Regions from separate parts of the Microtetraspora malaysiensis genome, predicted to be linked through region 1. Evidence: predicted binding sites of a transcription regulator. Region 1 holds the regulator's gene; the other holds the start of a gene.
The links. Region 1 encodes HspR, which represses chaperone genes until heat shock. Its sites were predicted from a motif close to ANTTGAGTCNNNNNGACTCAANT; they were not measured.
Positions count from the first base shown of each region.

Region 2: the regulator HspR is predicted to act here: its motif matches at 5,257-5,279, upstream of lon (endopeptidase La).

Region 1 covers NZ_CP191998.1:831,141-840,518, reverse strand. The annotation lists gene dnaK (molecular chaperone DnaK) at 1-234, shown strand, start outside; gene grpE (nucleotide exchange factor GrpE) at 231-902, shown strand; gene dnaJ (molecular chaperone DnaJ) at 982-2,160, shown strand; gene ACQP1V_RS04140 (heat shock protein transcriptional repressor HspR) at 2,165-2,512, shown strand; gene clpB (ATP-dependent chaperone ClpB) at 2,661-5,255, shown strand; gene ACQP1V_RS04130 (hypothetical protein) at 5,352-6,071, shown strand; gene ACQP1V_RS04125 (hypothetical protein) at 6,157-6,684, opposite strand; gene ACQP1V_RS04120 (hypothetical protein) at 6,866-7,153, shown strand; gene ACQP1V_RS04115 (TetR family transcriptional regulator) at 7,162-7,812, opposite strand; gene ACQP1V_RS04110 (CapA family protein) at 7,912-9,018, opposite strand.
Region 2 covers NZ_CP191998.1:3,445,272-3,454,649, forward strand. The annotation lists gene ACQP1V_RS16300 (STM4013/SEN3800 family hydrolase) at 1-753, shown strand, start outside; gene ACQP1V_RS16305 (STM4012 family radical SAM protein) at 957-2,291, shown strand; gene ACQP1V_RS16310 (STM4011 family radical SAM protein) at 2,288-3,286, shown strand; gene ACQP1V_RS16315 (DUF6745 domain-containing protein) at 3,347-4,621, opposite strand; gene ACQP1V_RS16320 (hypothetical protein) at 4,621-4,947, opposite strand; gene lon (endopeptidase La) at 5,295-7,658, shown strand; gene ACQP1V_RS16330 (methionine ABC transporter ATP-binding protein) at 8,087-9,049, shown strand; gene ACQP1V_RS16335 (methionine ABC transporter permease) at 9,049-9,378, shown strand, end outside.

The sequences.
Region 1 (9,378 bases):
GCCGAGCTGAAGAAGACCCTTGAGGGCACCGACTCGGCCGCGATCCGCGCCGCAGCCGAGAAGCTCGCGACCGTCAGCCAGAAGATGGGGTCGGCGATCTACGCCCAGTCCCAGGCCACGCCCGGCGCCGACGGCGCGGCGGCCTCCGGTGACGGCCAGGCGAAGGCCGACGAGGACGTCGTCGAGGCCGAGATCGTGGACGACGAGCCGAAGCGGGAGGGCGGCAACAAGTGACCGCGCGCGAGAACGGTTCCGAGCAGGAGCCGGTGATCCGCGACCACCGCAAGATCGACCCGGAGACGGGGACGGCGCGCGCCGGAGAGCCCTCCGGCGCGGCCGCCCCGGACGGGGCGGGGCAGGACGGAGCTCCCATGGCGGAGGAGGCGCCGGCCGCGGCGGGCGGCGACAACGGTGCGGACCTGCTCGCGGAGCGCACCGCCGACCTGCAGCGGCTGCACGCCGAGTACGCCAATTACCGCAGGCGGGTGGACCGGGACCGGTCCGCCGTCCGAGAGCAGGCCGTGGGCGGTGCCCTCACCGAGCTGCTGCCCGTGCTCGACGACATCGGCCGGGCCCGCGACCACGGCGAGCTCACCGGCGGGTTCGCCAAGGTGAGCGAGTTGCTGGAGGCGACCCTCGGCAAGCTCGGCCTGGTGCGGTACGGCGCGAAGGGCGACCCGTTCGACCCGAACGTGCACGAGGCGCTCCTGCACAGCTACTCCGCCGACGTCTCCGAGCCGACATGCGTGGAGATCCTGCAGCCCGGCTATCGCATGGGCGAGCAGATCCTGCGCCCGGCCCGGGTCGCCGTCGCGGAGCCGGACGAGACCGCCGCGGCCGAAGCGGCGGGCGCCGCCGACTCTGGCGACTCCGCGGATTCCGGTGAATCCAACCAAAACTGAAACCCATGGTTTCTCTCCCGATCCGGCAGGATCGGGAGAGAAACCGAGACACACCCCCTTGCGCGGAGGAAAGCGATAGATGAGCACCAAGGACTACCTGGAGAAGGACTATTACGCCGTCCTTGGTGTGCCCAAGTCCGCCACCGCCGCCGAGATCAAGACGGCGTACCGGAAGCTGGCCAGGCAGTACCACCCGGACGCCAACAAGGGCAACACCGAGACCGAGGAGAAGTTCAAGGAGGTCTCCGAGGCCTACGACGTGCTCTCCGACGTCAAGCGCCGTAAGGAGTACGACGAGGCGCGCACCCTCTTCGGGTCCGGGCTCGGCGGATACGCCGGCACGGGCGCGTCGCGGGGCGGCGGCTTCAACTTCGACTTCGGCGACCTGTTCTCCGGCACCGGGCAGAGCGGCAATGCGGGGGACCGCATCGGCGACCTGTTCGGCGGCCTGTTCAACCGGGGCGGTCGCTCCACGGCGACCGGCGCCACCCGGCCGCGCCGCGGACAGGACATCGAGTCCGAGGTCACGATGTCGTTCGGCGAGGCCGTCGAAGGCACCACGGTCTCGCTGCGGCTGACCAGCTCGTCCGCCTGCGGGGCGTGCAGCGGCACTGGCGCCAAGGCCGGCACCACGCCGCGCGTCTGCCCGACCTGCGAGGGCACCGGCGCGGCCAGCCGCAACCTGGGGAACTTCGCCTTCTCCGAGCCGTGCCGCGACTGCCGCGGCCGGGGTCTCATCGTGGACGACCCGTGCCCGGTCTGCGAGGGCAGCGGCCGGGGCAAGAGCACCCGCACGATCCAGGCCCGCATCCCGGCGGGGGTCGCCGACGGCCAGCGCATCCGGCTCAAGGCCAAGGGCGCGCCCGGCGAGAACGGCGGTCCCGCCGGCGACCTCTACGTCCAGGTCCACGTCAAGCCGCACCCGGTGTTCGGCCGTACGGGGGAGAACCTCACCGTGATCGTGCCGGTCACGTTCCCCGAGGCGGCGCTCGGCGCCGAGATCAAGGTGCCCACGCTGAAGGGCATGCCGGTCACCCTGCGCATCCCGGAGGGCACGCCCAACGGGCGCACGTTCCGCGTGCGCGGCCGGGGAGCACCCCGCAAGGACGGCACCAAGGGCGACCTGCTCGTCACTGTGCAGGTGACGGTGCCGCCGCACCTCGATGACAAGGCGCGGGCAGCTTTGGAGGAGTTCCGCGACGCCACCGAGGGCATCGACCTGAGAGAAGAGCTGATCAAGCAGGCCAGAAGCGAGTGAGCGTATGGATGCCAACTTCTTCGATCTGTCCGACGACACACCGGTCTACGTCATCTCGGTTGCCGCCCAGCTCTCCGGTCTCCATCCGCAGACACTCCGACAGTACGACCGGCTCGGCCTGGTCAGCCCGGGACGCACGGCCGGTCGCGGGCGGCTCTACTCGACGCGAGACATCGTGCTGCTGCGCGAGGTGCAACGGCTCTCCCAGGAGGACGGCATCAACCTCGCGGGGATCAAACGCATCCTCGAACTCGAAACCGAGACCCTGCGCCTGCGCGACGAGGTGGTACGGCTCCGCAGCGAGCTGACCATGATCCGCGCGCTGGTCAGATACGAACTTCCACCAGCCTGATCCGGGAATTCACGGGCCCGCGTGACGCGCGGCGGTGATCGCGCCGAGCGGTTCGGGGAGCGCAGCGCCCCTTGACCGCCCGGCGTCGAGGAACAGCCGCCGCGCCGGTCTCGCGTGCCCGCTGAGCGAAGCGAGGCCACGAACCACCATGGACTACAAGCTGACGCAGAAGAGCCAGGAGGCCCTGGCAGGGGCGGTCCGGCGGGCGGCCGCGGAGGGCAACCCCGAGGTGGCCCCCGTGCACCTCCTCACCACGCTGCTCGCCCAGACGGGCGGCACCGCCGTTCCCCTCCTGGAGGCGGTGGGCGCGGACTGGAAGCAGCTCCGGACCAAGTCCGAGGAGCTGCTCGCCGCGCTGCCCAAGGCGCAGGGCGCCACGGTGAGCGCCCCGTCGAGCTCGCGGCAACTCCTCACCGTGCTGAACACCGCCGCCCAGCGTGCCAAGCAGCTTGAGGACGAGTACGTCTCGACCGAGCACCTGCTGGTGAGCCTCGCGGCCGACGGCGGCCAGGTCGCCGACCTGCTCAAGGCGCAGGGCGCGACGCCGAGCGCGCTGCTCGACGCGTTCGAGAAGGTGCGCGGGCACGCCCGGGTCACCAGCGAGACCCCCGAGGACACCTACCGCGCCCTGGAGAAGTTCGGCGTCGATCTCACCGAGCGGGCCAGGGCGGGCAAGCTCGACCCGGTCATCGGCCGGGACACGGAGATCCGCCGGGTCATCCAGGTGCTCTCCCGCCGGACCAAGAACAACCCGGTGCTGATCGGCGAGCCCGGCGTCGGCAAGACCGCCGTGGTCGAGGGCCTGGCGCAGCGGATGATCGCCGGTGACGTGCCGGAGAGCCTCAGGAACAAGCGGCTCGTCGCGCTGGACCTCGGCTCGATGGTCGCCGGCGCGAAGTACCGCGGCGAGTTCGAGGAGCGCCTCAAGGCCGTGCTCAACGAGATCAAGGAGAGCAACGGCCAGATCGTCACCTTCATCGACGAGCTGCACACCATGGTGGGCGCGGGCGCGGCCGAGGGCGCGATGGACGCCGGCAACATGCTCAAGCCCATGCTGGCGCGCGGCGAACTCCGCATGATCGGCGCGACAACGCTCGACGAGTACCGCGAGCGCATCGAGAAGGACCCCGCGCTGGAGCGCCGATTCCAGCAGGTCTACGTGGGCGAGCCGACCGTCGAGGACACGATCGCGATTCTGCGCGGTCTGAAGGGCCGCTACGAGGCCCACCACCAGGTGCAGATCTCCGACAGCGCGCTGGTGGCCGCGGCGACGCTCTCCGACCGCTACATCACCGCGCGGTTCCTCCCGGACAAGGCCATCGACCTGGTCGACGAGTCCATGTCGCGGCTGCGCATGGAGATCGACTCCCGGCCGGTGGAGATCGACGAGCTCCAGCGCATCGTGGACCGGCTCAAGATGGAGGAGCTCGCCCTCGTCAAGGAGACCGACGAGGGAAGCCGCCAGCGACTGGAGAAGCTCCGCGAGGAGCTGGCGAACCGCCAGGAGGAGCTCAACGGCCTCGTCGGCCGCTGGGAGCGCGAGAAGGCCGGGCTGAACAAGGTCGGCGAGCTGAAGAAGCAGCTCGACGAGGCGCGCGGCGCGGCCGAGCGGGCCCAGCGCGACGGCAAGTTCGAAGAGGCGTCCCGCCTGATGTACGGCGAGGTCCCCCGGCTGGAGAAGGAGCTGGCCGAGGCGACCAGGGCCGCGGAGGAGGCCGAGGAGGCCGACGAGCCGCCGATGGTGAAGGAGGAGGTCGGCCCGGACGACATCGCCGACGTCATCTCGTCCTGGACCGGCATCCCGGCCGGCCGGCTTCTCGAAGGGGAGACCGCCAAGCTGCTGCGGATGGAGGACGAGCTCGGCGGGCGTCTGATCGGCCAGCGCGCGGCCGTGCAGGCCGTGTCCGACGCGGTACGGCGGGCCCGGGCGGGCATCGCCGACCCGGACCGCCCGACCGGCTCCTTCCTCTTCCTCGGCCCGACCGGCGTCGGCAAGACCGAGTTGGCCAAGGCGCTGGCCGAGTTCCTGTTCGACGACGAGCGGGCGATGACCCGCATCGACATGAGCGAGTACGGCGAGAAGCACAGCGTGGCGCGGCTCGTCGGCGCCCCTCCGGGATACGTGGGATACGAGGAGGGCGGCCAGCTCACCGAGGCCGTCCGCCGCCGGCCGTACACGGTGGTGCTGCTCGACGAGGTCGAGAAGGCGCACCCCGAGGTCTTCGACGTGCTGCTGCAGGTGCTGGACGACGGCCGGCTCACCGACGGCCAGGGCCGTACGGTGGACTTCCGGAACACCATCCTGATCCTCACGTCCAACATCGGGTCGCAGTTCCTCGTCGACCCCAAGATGGAGAACGGCGCCAAGCGCGAGGCCGTGATGACCGCGGTCAGGGGCGCCTTCAAGCCCGAGTTCCTCAACCGGCTCGACGACGTCATCGTGTTCGACGCGCTCGGCACCGAGGAGCTGTCGCAGATCGCCGACCTGCAGGTGTCGCGTCTGGCGGCGCGGCTCGCCGACCGCCGGCTCACGCTGAGCGTCACACCGGGTGCCCGCGAGTGGCTGGCGATGACCGGCTACGACCCCGTGTACGGCGCACGCCCGCTCCGGCGGCTGATCCAGTCGGCGATCGGCGACACGCTGGCCAAATCGTTGCTCTCCGGGGAGATCCGCGACGGCGACGACGTGGTCGTGGAGCTCGACGAGGCCGGCGACACGCTCGCCGTTCGGGCCGTTCGGTAAGGAATCCCTCACCATTGCGGCAAGCGCGCCCCTAGGAATGCCCCCGCCGGTACGTTCGGTGTTCGTAGCGACACGCAACGTAATCAGGGGGACTCGATGTCAGGAACATCGCGAAGCGTCCGAGCGCGCCATGCCGCGCTCGCCACCGTGACCGCCGGCGTGAGCTGGTTCGCCGGCGGTCAGGCGGTCGCGGCGGCGGAGCCGTGCACGGGCACGACAGCGGGTGCGACGCGCGCCGCCTGCGAGGCCGTCACCGCGAACGGCCCGGCCCGGGCCGCGCACCTCATCACGATCGACAGAGTCGCCCGCGCGGCCGGACTGCCCGGCCTCTCCTCCGCGGCCGGGGTGCTGAGCATCGCCGACGCGGGCGGCGCGGCCGCGGGCCAGGGCTTCCCCGGCCTGCCCGGCTTCCCGTCGGTCTCCGCCGTGACGTCCGGCCTGCCGAGCCCGCTCGCTATACCGGTGCGGATCCCGGAGCTGCCGGACGTTCCGGCGCTGCCCGCGATCCCCACGCGGCCCGACGCCGCCGCCGGTGAGTCCGCCCGGCCGGCCACACAGCCGGCCACACAGCCCGCCGCTCAGCCGGTCCCGGGCGCCACGCAGCCCGCCGCTCAGCCGGTCCCGGGCGCCACGCAGCCGGCCCACCAGAAGCCGGGCAAGGCGGCGAAGCGGGCCGCGCGGACGAAGGCCAAGCCGGCGGCCCTGCTGACGAAGGCGCAGAACGCGCCGAAGGCCCCGGAGACACGGCCCGCCAAGAAGGACGGAGCGGTCGCCAAGATCGCCAAGCGCCTGATCGACACCACGGTCCTGCCGTAGGCGGGCCGTACGCGTCCGCCCACCGGGGGGCGGGGACGACGAAACGAGAAGGGGCCGCGGTCGCGGCCCCTTCGTCATGTTCCGGTCAGCGGGCGATGTCGAGCGAGGCGTCCAGGTCGTCCTCGGGCAGCCCGAGATCGACCCTGATGCGGTACCTGGTGCGCAACAGGGCCTCCCGCATCGTGGTGCCGAGCGGGCAGGCCGCGGCCCCCTCGGTCGCCCACTCGTGCGCGCCCTCCAGGTCCCCGTACGCGACCAGCGTCTCGGCGACGGTGAGCGCGGTGGCGGGGTTCCAGACGCCGTGGCGGATCTCGGCGATGATCTCTCGCGCCTCGTCGAGGCGGTCGAGTTCGAAGAGCGTGTCGGCGATGCCGGAGCGCGGGTCCACGAGGACCTCTCCGCCGTCTCGCGCCGCCTCGCGGAAACGATCGAGGGCCACCTCGGGTTGGCCCGCTTGCCGCCACTCCTCCGCCGCCATGACGAGTATCGCCGCCCGTGACATCTCTCCGGACTCGTAGAGCCGGGCCAGCGTGTCGAGCCGGCGTGCCAGAGCACCGTGGTCGTCGAGCAGCAGTGCTTGGTCGAGCAGTCGATCCAGCTGTTCATGTGTCACATGCGCCACAAGGCGAGGCTATCGAGGCGGCCCACCTGTTCGCCGGACATCCGCCCGCATTCCTCATATCACGAATTGCGTTCGATTAACTACGAAGTGTGTTTGGAGGGGGGTAATCGGGCATATTGCCATGGCGCATGGCGAGCGGGGGACGGTGATCCGGATGTTCAGGCAGGTGAGTATGACCTTCGCTTCGGCGGTCGCGCTCTCCGCCGTGATCCCCGGCCTCGTCGGTTATGCCACGGCGAGGTCCGAAGCCCTGGAGCGGGCGAGCGCCGAGCTGACGCGGTTGCAGTCCGAGATGTACTCCACCGGAGCCTCGATGCGGTCGGTCGCCGCCTCCTGCCTGATCGCCCGGCCGCTGAAGCGCAAGCACGCCGTCCCCGTCCAGGTGCGCTATCGCCTGATGCCACTCTCCGACCCCCTGTCCGACGAGGGGGACCGGCTCCTCCCGCGCCAGGACGACTGACGCCCGGATCAGCCCGCGCGGAGCTGGCGGGAGAGGTAGCCGCGCACCAGTTGCTTCGCTTCGGCGACGATGTCGGGAGCGCCGTGGGGATCGCGCCGGAAGGCCAGCTTCAGCACCGCGTCACCCGCCTCGACCGCGACGAGCATGGCGCGGTCCAGCTCCTCGCTGTCGGCGAGGCCGAACTCCTTGAGCAGCAGCGCCCGGAGCCGTCCGGCGATCACCGTGTTGTTGTCCGCGACCGAGTCGATGAGGTTGAGATCCACGATGTCGCCGAAATGCAGCGACCGGAACCCCGGAACGGCCCGATGCATCTCGACGTACTCCTCGATGATGGCGTCCACGGCATCCCACCACCCGGTGTAGTCATCCGTGATGAACCGGCGGCCCACGCGGGCGACGAAGAGCTCGACATGGCGCCGGGTCAGCGCCTGGGTGATCGCCCGCTTGTCCGGGAAGAACTGGTAGACCGAGCCGATCGCGACACCGGCGCGCTCGGCGATGCGGGTCGTGGTGAGCGCCTCGTAGCCGATCTCGTCCAGCAGCTCGGCGCACGCGTCGAGCATCCGTTCGACGCGCCGGGCGCTGCGGCGCTGGGACGGGCGACGGCGGAGCGGGTCGGGATCGGCGGGGTTGACGTCCTCTTCAAGCTGAGTGGACATCCCTCCATATTGCCCGTTCAGCGCCTTCCGGTCAGTCCCCTCCCGGACAGTCACTCGATTTCCTCGGCCGCGCCTCGACCCGGAGCGCCGGCGGCCGTCTCACTGCTCGCCGGACGGGCGGGCGGTCAGCCCCGTGCACTGGCGCAGCGACGCGTACTCGGCCAGGGCCTGCTTGCCGGCCTCGCCGGTCACCGGGATGGGCACGCCGCCGTTGATGCGGGCCGGGGTCCACCGGTCCTTGAGCACCTTCCTGCCGTTGATCGTGAGGGTGAGCACGCCGGTCTTCCCGGTCTCGGGGCCCCAGTTGTAGAAGACGAAGTTGCCCAGGCCGTAGTGAACGTAGCTCCGGCCCGAGTAGCCGCCGCCGAGCAGGATGTGCGCGTGGCTGCCCACGATCACGTCGGCGCCCGCCTCCGACAGCTTGGTGGCGAGGTCGCGCTGGACATCGGTCGGGCACTTGACCAGCTCAGCGCCCCAGTGCAGGAACACGATCACCGTGTCGGAGTTCTTGCGGGCCTGGCGTACGGCCTGCAGGAGGCGCGGCTCGTTCTTGGCGGAGGCGAGGCCCGCCTTGTCGTCGGTGGCCGTCCAGGCCTGGATGAACTCGGAGTCGAGCACCTGTGTCGCGCCGATGACCGCCACCCGGTTGCCCTTCACGGTGGCCCGGAACGGCCGGTACGCCTCGGCGGCGTTCTTCCCGATGCCGATGGCGGGGAACTTGGTGCGCTTGATCGCGGCGAGCGAGTCCTGCAGCCCGCTCTCCATGTAGTCCATGCCGTGGTTGTTCGCCATGGTCACGGCGTCCACGCCGGCGGCCTTGAGCGCGCTGAAGGCGGTGGGGGGCGCGCGGAAGGTGAACTGCTTGCCCGGCGCGGGCGTGCCACCCGTGGTGATCGCGGTCTCCAGGTTGAGCACGGTCAGGTCGGACCGGCGCAGCACATTCGCGATCGGGCCGAGCGCGGTGCGCGGGTCGTTGTTCAGCCGGGTCCGCAGCACGCCCTCGAAGTGCACGTCGCCGGCGAACGAGATCGTGTACGGCTCAGGGGTCGGCTCCGGCTCCGCCTGCGTGGGCGAGGCTTTTGTGGCGCCGGTCTTCTTGGACGCCTCCGGGATGGGCTCACCTTCCGCCGCCGTACAGGCGGCGACCAGGAGGGTAAGGGCGACCAAAGCGGCGACGCGAATCTTCACGGAATCTGAGCATGCCATCTCTTGGCGATATCTGGGGAATAGGCCATCTTCTCGCCATCAAACTTGCAGACCTCAAAGACCTGATCTCTTCAACTCTGCGGGGATGCGGCGTCCGGAATGGGGACACGCCGGGGAGGAAGGCAGCGCACCCGAAAACCGAGGTCCCCGGCGGATCTGCGCCGGGGACCTCGGTTGCGTCTGGCGGGACCCGCCCCGCGCGCCGCGGGAGAGCGCGCCCTCGGAGGCCGACCGCGAGCACCTGGAGAGCAACGTCGTGACCACACCCCGGACCCCGAGGTCACCTCGGACATGAACTACTGGACCAACGTCAACAAGGACCTGGGCCGAGGCGTCGCCCAGAGCCTCGGCATATGCCCC
Region 2 (9,378 bases), 2.6 Mb from region 1:
CGGCTGCCCACCCTCGCCCGCGTGCTGCCCGGAGGGCGCTGGGAGCGGCGCCACAGTCCCGGCAGCTTCACCTATGCCGCGCACGCCGCGATGCTCGCCGGGTTCCTGCCGACACCGGCGGAGCCGGGGCCACATCCCCGGCTGTTCGCCGCCGTCTTCCCCGGCAGCGAGACGACCGCCCAGGGGACCTGGGTCTTCGACGCGCCCGACCTTCCGGCGGGGCTGGCCGCGGCGGGCTACCACACGGTCTGCGTCGGGGGAGTGGGCTTCTTCAACAAGCTGACGCCGCTCGGCTCGGCCCTTCCCGGCCTGTTCGCGGAGAGCCACTGGGAGCGCGAGTTCGGCGTGACCTCCGAACACTCCCTGGAGCGGCAGATCGACTGCGCCGAGCGGGCGCTGCGCGACGTCGAGCGGCCGGTGTTCCTGCTGCTCAACGTGTCCGCGCTGCACCAGCCGAACTGGTTCCACCTGCCCGGAGCGACCCGGGAGCACGGCGACACGAGAGAGAGCCACGCCGCCGCCCTGGAGTACGTGGACCGGCACATCGGGCGGCTGTTCGCGCTGATGACGCGGCGGCGCCCGTGCCTCGCGATCGTCTGCTCCGACCACGGAACGGCGTACGGCGAGGACGGCCACACCGGCCACCGGATCGGTCACGAGGTGGTGTGGACGGTCCCGTACGCCGAGTTCGTCCTGGACCGCGCCCCGCACGCGTCGCCGGCCGGGGAGCGGGATCCGGACGATGGCGCGTGACGTCACCCCCGAGGCCGGACGTCCAGACGCCGGCGGCGGGCGCGGGGCAGCGAGGACGGTTGATCAGGACATGGAACACGAGCGACACAGGGGGCACGGCCATGCGGGCGGGGAGTGATATGGAGAGGACCGGCGCCGTCGAGATCGGTGTCGGCGGGCCACCGCCGGAGCGGGTGCACGGTGTGCCGGCGCGCCACGAGGCGATGTGGGCCGACGGTGACGGCCTCGACCGCGACGCGGACGGCGACCGGCCCTACCAGGGATACGTGTACGCCTACCCGCACAAGACGGCCTATCGGGAGCTCGACCCGCGCCCCCTGCTCCGCGAGGTGTGGGCGGGGGAGCGCACCGACGCGCTCTTCCTCTACCTGCACATCCCCTTCTGCGAGATGCGCTGCGGGTTCTGCAACCTGTTCACCCGCACCGGCGCCCCCGAGGAGCTGACCACGGCCTACCTGGACGCCCTCGAACGGCAGGCGGACGCCGTCCGCGACGCCCTTGGTGCGGCGCCCCGGTTCGTGACGGCCGCGATCGGCGGCGGCACGCCGACCTATCTCAGCGCCGGCGAGCTGACCCGGCTGTTCGACCTGACCGAGAAGATCATGGGAGTCGACCTGCGGACGATCCCGCTGTCGGTGGAGACCTCGCCCGCCACCGCGACCCCCGACCGGCTGACCGTACTCGCCGAGCGCGGCACGACCCGGGTGTCGATCGGCGTGCAGAGCTTCATCGACGCCGAGGCCCGTTCGGCCGTCCGGCCCCAGCGGCGGGCCGAGGTCGAGACGGCGCTCGACGCGATCCGCGCCCAGGGGTTCGAGACGCTGAACATCGACCTGATCTACGGGATCGACGGCCAGACCCCGGCGTCCTGGCGGCACTCCCTCGACGCCGCCCTCGCCTGGCGGCCGGAGGAGCTGTACCTCTACCCGCTGTACGTCCGGCCGTTGACCGGTCTGGGCAGGCAGGGTCGGGCCTGGGACGACCAGCGTCTGGAGCTGTACCGCGTCGGCCGCGACCACCTGCTGGCCGCCGGATACGAGCAGGTTTCCATGCGGATGTTCCGGCTGCCCGGCCGCGGCGGCGGCACCGAGTACTGCTGCCAGACCGACGGCATGGTCGGCCTCGGCTGCGGCGCCCGCTCCTACACCCGCGACCTGCACTATTCGTACGAGTACGCGGTGGGCGCCCGCCACGTCCGGGCGATCATCGACGAGTACGTCCGCCTGCCGCGCGAGGAGTTCGCGGTGGCGAACGTCGGCTTCCGGCTCGACGACGAGGAGCGCCGCCGCCGGCATCTGATCCAGTCGCTGCTCCAGGCGGAGGGGCTGTCCCGGGCCGACTACGGGAACCGCTTCGGGACCGACGTGCTGGCGGACTTCGGCGCCGAACTGTCGCGGTTCACGGGACGCGGGTGGCTGGAGGTCGGCGACCAGGCGGTGCGGCTCACCGCCGAGGGGCTGGCCCACTCGGACGCGGTTGGCCCGGCGCTGTTCTCCCGCCGGGTCGGGACGCTGATGGACGGCTACGAGGAGCGATGAACGACAGGACGCTCCCCATCGTCTCCCCGGCCCCGGCCCGCTGCGAATCCCACCGTGAGACTCTCCGCCCGGCCGCCCGCCCGGCCGCCCGCCCGGCCGCCCGCCCGGCGGAGAGTCGGGGGCGGCGGGACGCCGGGGACGGGCATCTGTCGATCCTCTACCGGGGGCCGCTCGCGAGCTGCGACTACGACTGCGCGTACTGCCCCTTCGCCAAGCGGAGGGACGACCCGGAGCGCCTGCGCGCGGACCGGGCGGCGCTGGAGCGCTTCACCGCCTGGGTGGCCGGGCGCGACCACCCGGTCTCGGTGCTCTTCACGCCGTGGGGCGAGGCCCTGGTCCGCTCCTGGTACCGGGCGGCCATGGTGGAGTTGAGCCGCCTTCCGCACGTGCGCAGGGTGGCCGTGCAGACCAACCTGAGCTGCCGCACCGGCTGGCTCGCCGACGCGGATCTCACCCGGCTCGCGCTGTGGGTCACCTACCACCCCAGCCAGGTCGCCCACGACCGGTTCCTCGCCAAGTCCCGGGAGCTGTCCCGGCTCGGCGTACGGCACAGTGTGGGCATCGTCGGCCATCCGGATCACCTGGCCGCCGCTCGCCGGCTGCGCGCCGACCTGCCCGCCGGCACCTACCTGTGGGTGAACGCCGAGGAGGGCCGCCGCTACACGGACGACGAGGCGGCGCAGTGGGCCGCGATCGACCCGCTCTTCGGATACAGCAGGTTCGCCCACCCGAGCGCCGGGCTCGCCTGCCGTACCGGAGAGAGCGTGGTCTCGGTGAGCGGGGACGGCACGGTCCGGCGCTGCCATTTCATCCCCGAGGTGATCGGCAACCTCTACGACGGGTCGTTCGATCGGGCGCTGGGGCCCCGGCCGTGTCCCGCCACCACCTGTGACTGCCACATCGGTTACGTCCATCTGGAGCCGCTCGGCCTGTACGACGTGTTCGCCGACGGGGTCCTCGAACGGATCCCCGCCGGATGGCCCGCCCTGCCCTGATCGGCAGGGCGGACGCGTGCGCCCCCGGGGGGCGAGGCGCACACGTGGCCGGAGCGGGGATCAGGTCTCGCGCTCGGGCTGGTACTCCTCCTCCGTGACGCCGAACGTCCAGGCCACGCCCTGTCGCGCCCGCACGATCCACGGGGGCACGCGCAGGAAGTAGGTGCGGCGGGTGCCGTCCGGCTCGGGGGTGGAGTTGACGACCTCGACCATGGTCACGTCCTCGTCATCCGGCAGGGAGATCCGCCAGAGCACGCCGGTCTCGTCCGCGTGGACGGGAGACGCGCCCGAGCCGGTGAGGTAGCGGTCGTAGCCGTAGTGCTCCAGCATGACCCGGCGCAGCTCGGCGTTGTTCTCGCCGCGGATCAGGGCGGGGTCGAGCGCGGCCATCGTCGCGCCGAATCCGGCGGGGACCGGCATCCCGTGCCAGGCGTTCAGGGCGAAGCCGTCCGCGAAGAGCATCGCGGGGCCCTCCGCCCGGTGCAGCCGGCCGAGGTCGTCGAGGTGCAGCTCCAGCGGCCGCTCGCACAGCAGCGCGACCCGCTCGAAGGGCCACCACCAGCCGGCCGACCGCGCCACGTCGTAGAGCCCGCCGAGCGCGGACCGCTCCGTCTCCGCCACTCCGGAGAGGATCTCGCGGAGCACGCCCGGGTCGGGGGCGAAGGCGCACAGCCACGCGGCGTCATGCTGGCCGAGGACGGCGTCGAGCGTCGCCCCGCGCAGCAGTTCGCCCGCGGCGCGGTCCAGCCGGACCGGCTCACTCCCGGCCGCCGCCTCGCCGCCGCTCGTCGCGGTCCCGGCGGTCCGGGCCGCCGTCTCGCCGCCCGCCGGTGCCCCGGCCGCCGCGATCTCCGCGAACGGGTTGCCGTCCGTGTCGCGATCTCCGGCGATGGCCTGCCGGATCTCGACCACCAGGCGGTTCACCTGCGGCCACAGCTCGCCGCCGCTCGCCGCCCACGCGCTCGACCAGCCCGCCGGCCCGAGCACCTCGTGCAGGGCGCGACGGGCGCGTTCCCACGGCCCGGTGCGTACGGCGTCGCGGACGTTGCGTCCGGCGGGAGCCGCGCCGACGCGGGCGAGCACCTGGTCGGCGATCTCGCCGAGGCCGGCGGCGGCCAGGGTCGCCCGGGCCTTGGGACCGCCGGACAGCGCGGCCGCGGCCACCGCCCCGGCCGCCGGGGACTCGAACCAGAGAACGTGCTCCGGCTCGGGCAGCCCGGCATCGCGGTAGGCGCGACGCACACCGGCCTCCGCGACAGTACGGTCCGCGGGCCCGGTGGCGAGCGCCGCCTCACGCCAGGCGACGGTGAAATCGACGTTGAGATCGGTCGTCATCAGTCGGCCACCACCCGGAACGCGCCGGGGACGTACTCCCGCTGCCTGATCACCTGGTACCACCCCTTCGGCAGGGAGATCGCGTCGTGTTCCTCGTGAACGAGCCGTCCGCCGGAGGGCAGATGCAGAAATCCGGGGTTCTGCGGGCTGGGATCGAGCAGCAGGGTGCCGGGGCCCGGGATCGCGTGAGCGTGCCCCGTCGCCTCGCCGAGGGCGAGAACGAGACGACCACGCGAATCACGCGGCTGCGGCGGCAACGCCCGGGCCCGCGCGGGCACGGATTCCTCGGCCACAGGAACGATCAGGATGTCTCCCTGCCGGTACACGACGGCTCCTTTCGGTCAGCTGATCGCGAAGATAGGGGAGAGCACTGACATTTCGCACACTGCCCGGTTCCCCTCGTCCACGCTCGGCGGCGAGGCCCGCGGGCGGTGCGGCTCCCACCGATCTCGATGCCGCGCCCGGCGGCGCCCGGAACGCCCGCCGACCGGCCCTGTCCGGGGGATTCGGGTGACCGGGGCACGAGACAAGCCGTACGTAACGCCACGAAAGACGCAAAAACGCAGGCGAATTACAGAATTACGATCGCTCACAGCGAACTCGCGCAATCAAGGGAACACGGCCGGACTCGCGTTAGTTGAGTCGGCATAACTCAACCTTCGGGAGCGTCCAGATGACACAGATCCTTCCCGTCCTTCCCCTGGACGACGAGGTCGTCCTGCCCGGCATGGTGGTCCCCCTCGACCTGTCGGACGCCGAGGTCCGCGCGGCCATCGACGCCGCTCGCGCCGGGACCGGCGAGAGCAAGGTGCTCCTGGTGCCGCGGGTGGACGGCCGGTACGGCGCCGTCGGGGTCAGTGCGGTGGTCGAGCAGGTCGGCCGGCTGCCGGGCGGCGAACCCGCCGCCGTCGTGCGCGGCGTGAGCCGGATGCGCGTGGGCACCGGCACCACCGGCCCCGGCGCGGCGCTCTGGGTCGAAGCCACCGTGCTCGAGCCGGTCCCGGTCGGCTCGCGGGCCGACGAGCTGGCCAAGGAGTACAAGGCGCTCACCACGACGATCCTGCAGAAGCGCGGCGCCTGGCAGGTCGTGGACGCGGTCAACCAGATCGAGGACCCGTCCGAGCTCGCCGACAGCGCCGGCTACGCGCCCTGGCTGACCACCCCGCAGAAGCTGCTCCTCCTGGACACCTCCGACCCCGCCGAGCGCCTGGAGCAGCTCGTCGGCTGGGCCCGCGACCATCTCGCCGAGATGGACGTCGCGGAGACCATCCGCAAGGACGTCCAGGAGGGCATGGAGAAGCAGCAGCGTGAGTTCCTGCTCCGCCAGCAGCTCGCGGCCGTGCGCAAGGAGCTGGCCGAGCTCAACGGCGACCCCTCCGACGAGGAGGAGGACTACCGCGCCAGGATCGAGGCGGCGGAGCTGCCGGAGAAGGTCCGCGAGGCCGCGCTGAAGGAGGTCGCCAAGCTCGAACGGACCTCCGAGCAGTCGCCCGAGACCGGCTGGATCCGCACCTGGCTGGACACCGTCCTCGACATCCCCTGGAGCACGCACACCACCGACGAGTACGACATCGCGGGCGCGCGGGCGGTGCTCGACGCCGACCACACCGGCCTCGACGACGTGAAGGACCGCATCGTCGAGTACCTCGCGGTGCGCAAGCGCCGGGCCGACCAGGGCCTCGGCGTGGTCGGCGGCCGCCGCAGCGGCGCGGTGCTCGCGCTGGCCGGGCCGCCCGGAGTCGGCAAGACCTCGCTCGGCGAGTCGGTCGCGCGGGCGATGGGCCGGAAGTTCGTCCGCGTCGCGCTCGGGGGCGTCCGCGACGAGGCGGAGATCCGCGGTCACCGGCGCACCTACGTCGGCGCGATGCCGGGCCGGATCGTCCGCGCGATCCGCGAGGCCGGTTCGATGAACCCGGTCGTGCTGCTCGACGAGATCGACAAGGTCGGCGCCGACTACCGGGGCGACCCGACCGCGGCGCTGCTGGAGGTGCTCGACCCGGCGCAGAACCACACGTTCCGCGACCACTACCTCGAGGTCGAGCTGGACCTCAGCGACGTGCTCTTCCTCGCGACGGCCAACGTGCTGGAGCAGATCCCCGGCCCGCTGCTGGACCGCATGGAGATCGTCACGCTCGACGGCTACACCGAGGACGAGAAGGTCGCCATCGCCCGCGACCACCTGCTGCCCCGCCAGCTCGAGAAGGCCGGCCTGACGCCGGACGACGTGACGATCCACGACGACGCGCTGCGCAGGCTCGCCGGTGAGTACACACGGGAGGCCGGCGTGCGCTCGCTCGAACGGTCGATCGCCCGCGTCCTGCGCAAGATCACGGCGAGGGTGGCGCTCGGCGAGGCCGAGCTCCCGGTGGAGGCGTCCGCCGACGACCTCGTGCCCTACCTGGGGCGCCCGCGGCACGTCCCCGAGTCGACCCTGCCCGAGTCCCGCCAGCGTACGGCGGTGCCCGGCGTGGCGACCGGCCTGGCGGTCACCGGCGCGGGCGGCGACGTCCTGTACGTCGAGGCGTCCCTGGCCGACCCCGAGACCGGATCGACCGGCGTGACGCTGACCGGCCAGCTCGGCGACGTGATGAAGGAGTCGGCCCAGATCGCGCTCTCCTACCTGCGCTCGCGCGGCGTCGAGCTGGAGCTGCCGGTCGGGTCGTTGAAGGAGCGGTCGGTGCACGTCCACGTCCCGGCGGGCGCGGTGCCCAAGGACGGGCCTTCCGCGGGCGTCACGATGACGACCGCGCTGGCCTCGCTCCTGTCCGGCCGTCCGGTGCGCGGCGACGTCGCGATGACCGGCGAGGTCTCCCTCACCGGCCGGGTACTGCCGATCGGCGGGGTGAAGCAGAAGCTGCTCGCCGCCCACCGGGCGGGGATCACCACGGTGCTCATCCCCGCGCGCAACGAGCCCGACCTGGACGACGTCCCCGCCGACGTCCTGGCGGACCTCACCGTCCACGCGGTCAGCGACGTGCGCGAGGTGCTCGACCTGGCGCTGACGCCCGCCACGGTGGCGCAGAAGGCCGCCGCCTGACCGCCGTCCTTTCCGGCGGCCCTGCTCGGTCCCCGGTCCTGCCCGCGACCGCCCACAGGACCGTCCGTCGCGTACGGCCCGTGCCTCTTTCCGAGGCGCGGGCCGTACGCGTTCCGGGCGAGTGTGAGGTAAGCCACATTAATTGTCGGGAATTATCGGAATATCTCCCACCAGGCCATCTGTTGGTGTGACCGTGAACGTGATGTGCGACGCTGCCATGCCCCTGCGGACGCGGGGCGTGATGATGTGCGGCTGTCGTCCGGCCTGAGCCCCATTCCATTGATCGACACTCGCTCCGAAGGCCCGTTCATGACCTCCCCTACGGACTTCCTGGTCCTGCGCCGTTTCAGCCACCTGCCCTTCCCGCCCGGGACCCGCCGGCCGTGCCCGTACTCCGCCGCCGAAGTCGTCGTTCCAAGGGAAGTCTTGTGATCAAAGTGTCCGGCCTGCGCAAGGCCTACGGCTCCGTCGTGGCCGTCGACGGCGTGGATCTCCACGTCCGCGAGGGTGAGATCTTCGGCGTGCTAGGACGGAGCGGAGCCGGCAAGAGCACCCTCCTGCGCTGCGTCAACCTGCTGGAACGCCCGACCGGGGGATCCGTCACCGTCGGCGGGCGGGAGCTGACCGCGCTCGGCGATCGGGAGTTGCGCCAGGCCCGGCAGGGCATCGGCATGATCCACCAGCACTTCGCGCTGCTGTCCTCGCGCACCGTCGCGGGGAACGTCGCCTTCCCGTTGGAGATCATGGGCGTGCCGCGAGGCGAGCGGGCGCGGCGCGTGGAGGAGCTGCTCGACCTGGTCGGGCTGGCCGGGAAGGCGGGCGCGTACCCCGCGCAGCTCTCCGGCGGCCAGAAGCAGCGCGTCGGCATCGCGCGCGCCCTCGCGGGCCGTCCGTCGGTGCTTCTGTCGGACGAGGCCACCTCGGCGCTCGACCCCGGCACCACGCAGTCGATCCTCGCCCTGCTCAAGCGGCTCAACCGCGACTTCGGGCTGACCATCCTGCTGATCACGCACGAGATGGACGTCATCAGGGCCGTCTGCGACTCGGCCGCCATCATGAGCGCGGGCCGGATCGAGGAGGCGGGACGGATCGCCGACCTGCTGGCCCGGCCGGGGTCCCGGCTCACCGAGGAGCTCTTCCCGCTGCCGCCCGCCGAACCCGGCAGTGTGACGATCACCTTCACCGGGGTGTACTCCGGCCGCGCCGACGAGGCGGTCGTCTCCCAGGTCGTACGGAAGTTCGACGTGGACGTGAACATCCTCGGCGGCGCCCTCGAGGACGTCGCCGGTGTCTCGGCCGGGCGGCTCCGTGTCCGCCTGACGGGCGGGGAGTCGGAGGCGGCGCTCGGTTATCTGCGCGACCGCGGCCTGCTGGTGGAGGTGGCGGCCTGATGACCTGGTCGGACATGAGCCCCCTGCTGTGGCAGGCCACCGGGCAGACCGCGCAGATAGTCGCCTGGTCCACGCTGTTCACCGTCCTGTTCGGGCTGCCCCTCGGCGTCGCCCTGGTCGGGACCGGCAGGGGCGGGCTGTTTCCCGCCCCCGTCGCCAACCGGGTCCTCGGGGCGGTGGTCAACGTCGGCCGCTCGCTGCCGTTCATCGTGCTGATGATCGCGGTCATGCCCGTCACCAGGCTGATCATCGGTACCACCATCGGGGCCGGCGCGGCGGCGGTGCCGCTCACGATCGGCGCCGCGCCGTTCTTCGCGCGGCTGGTGGAG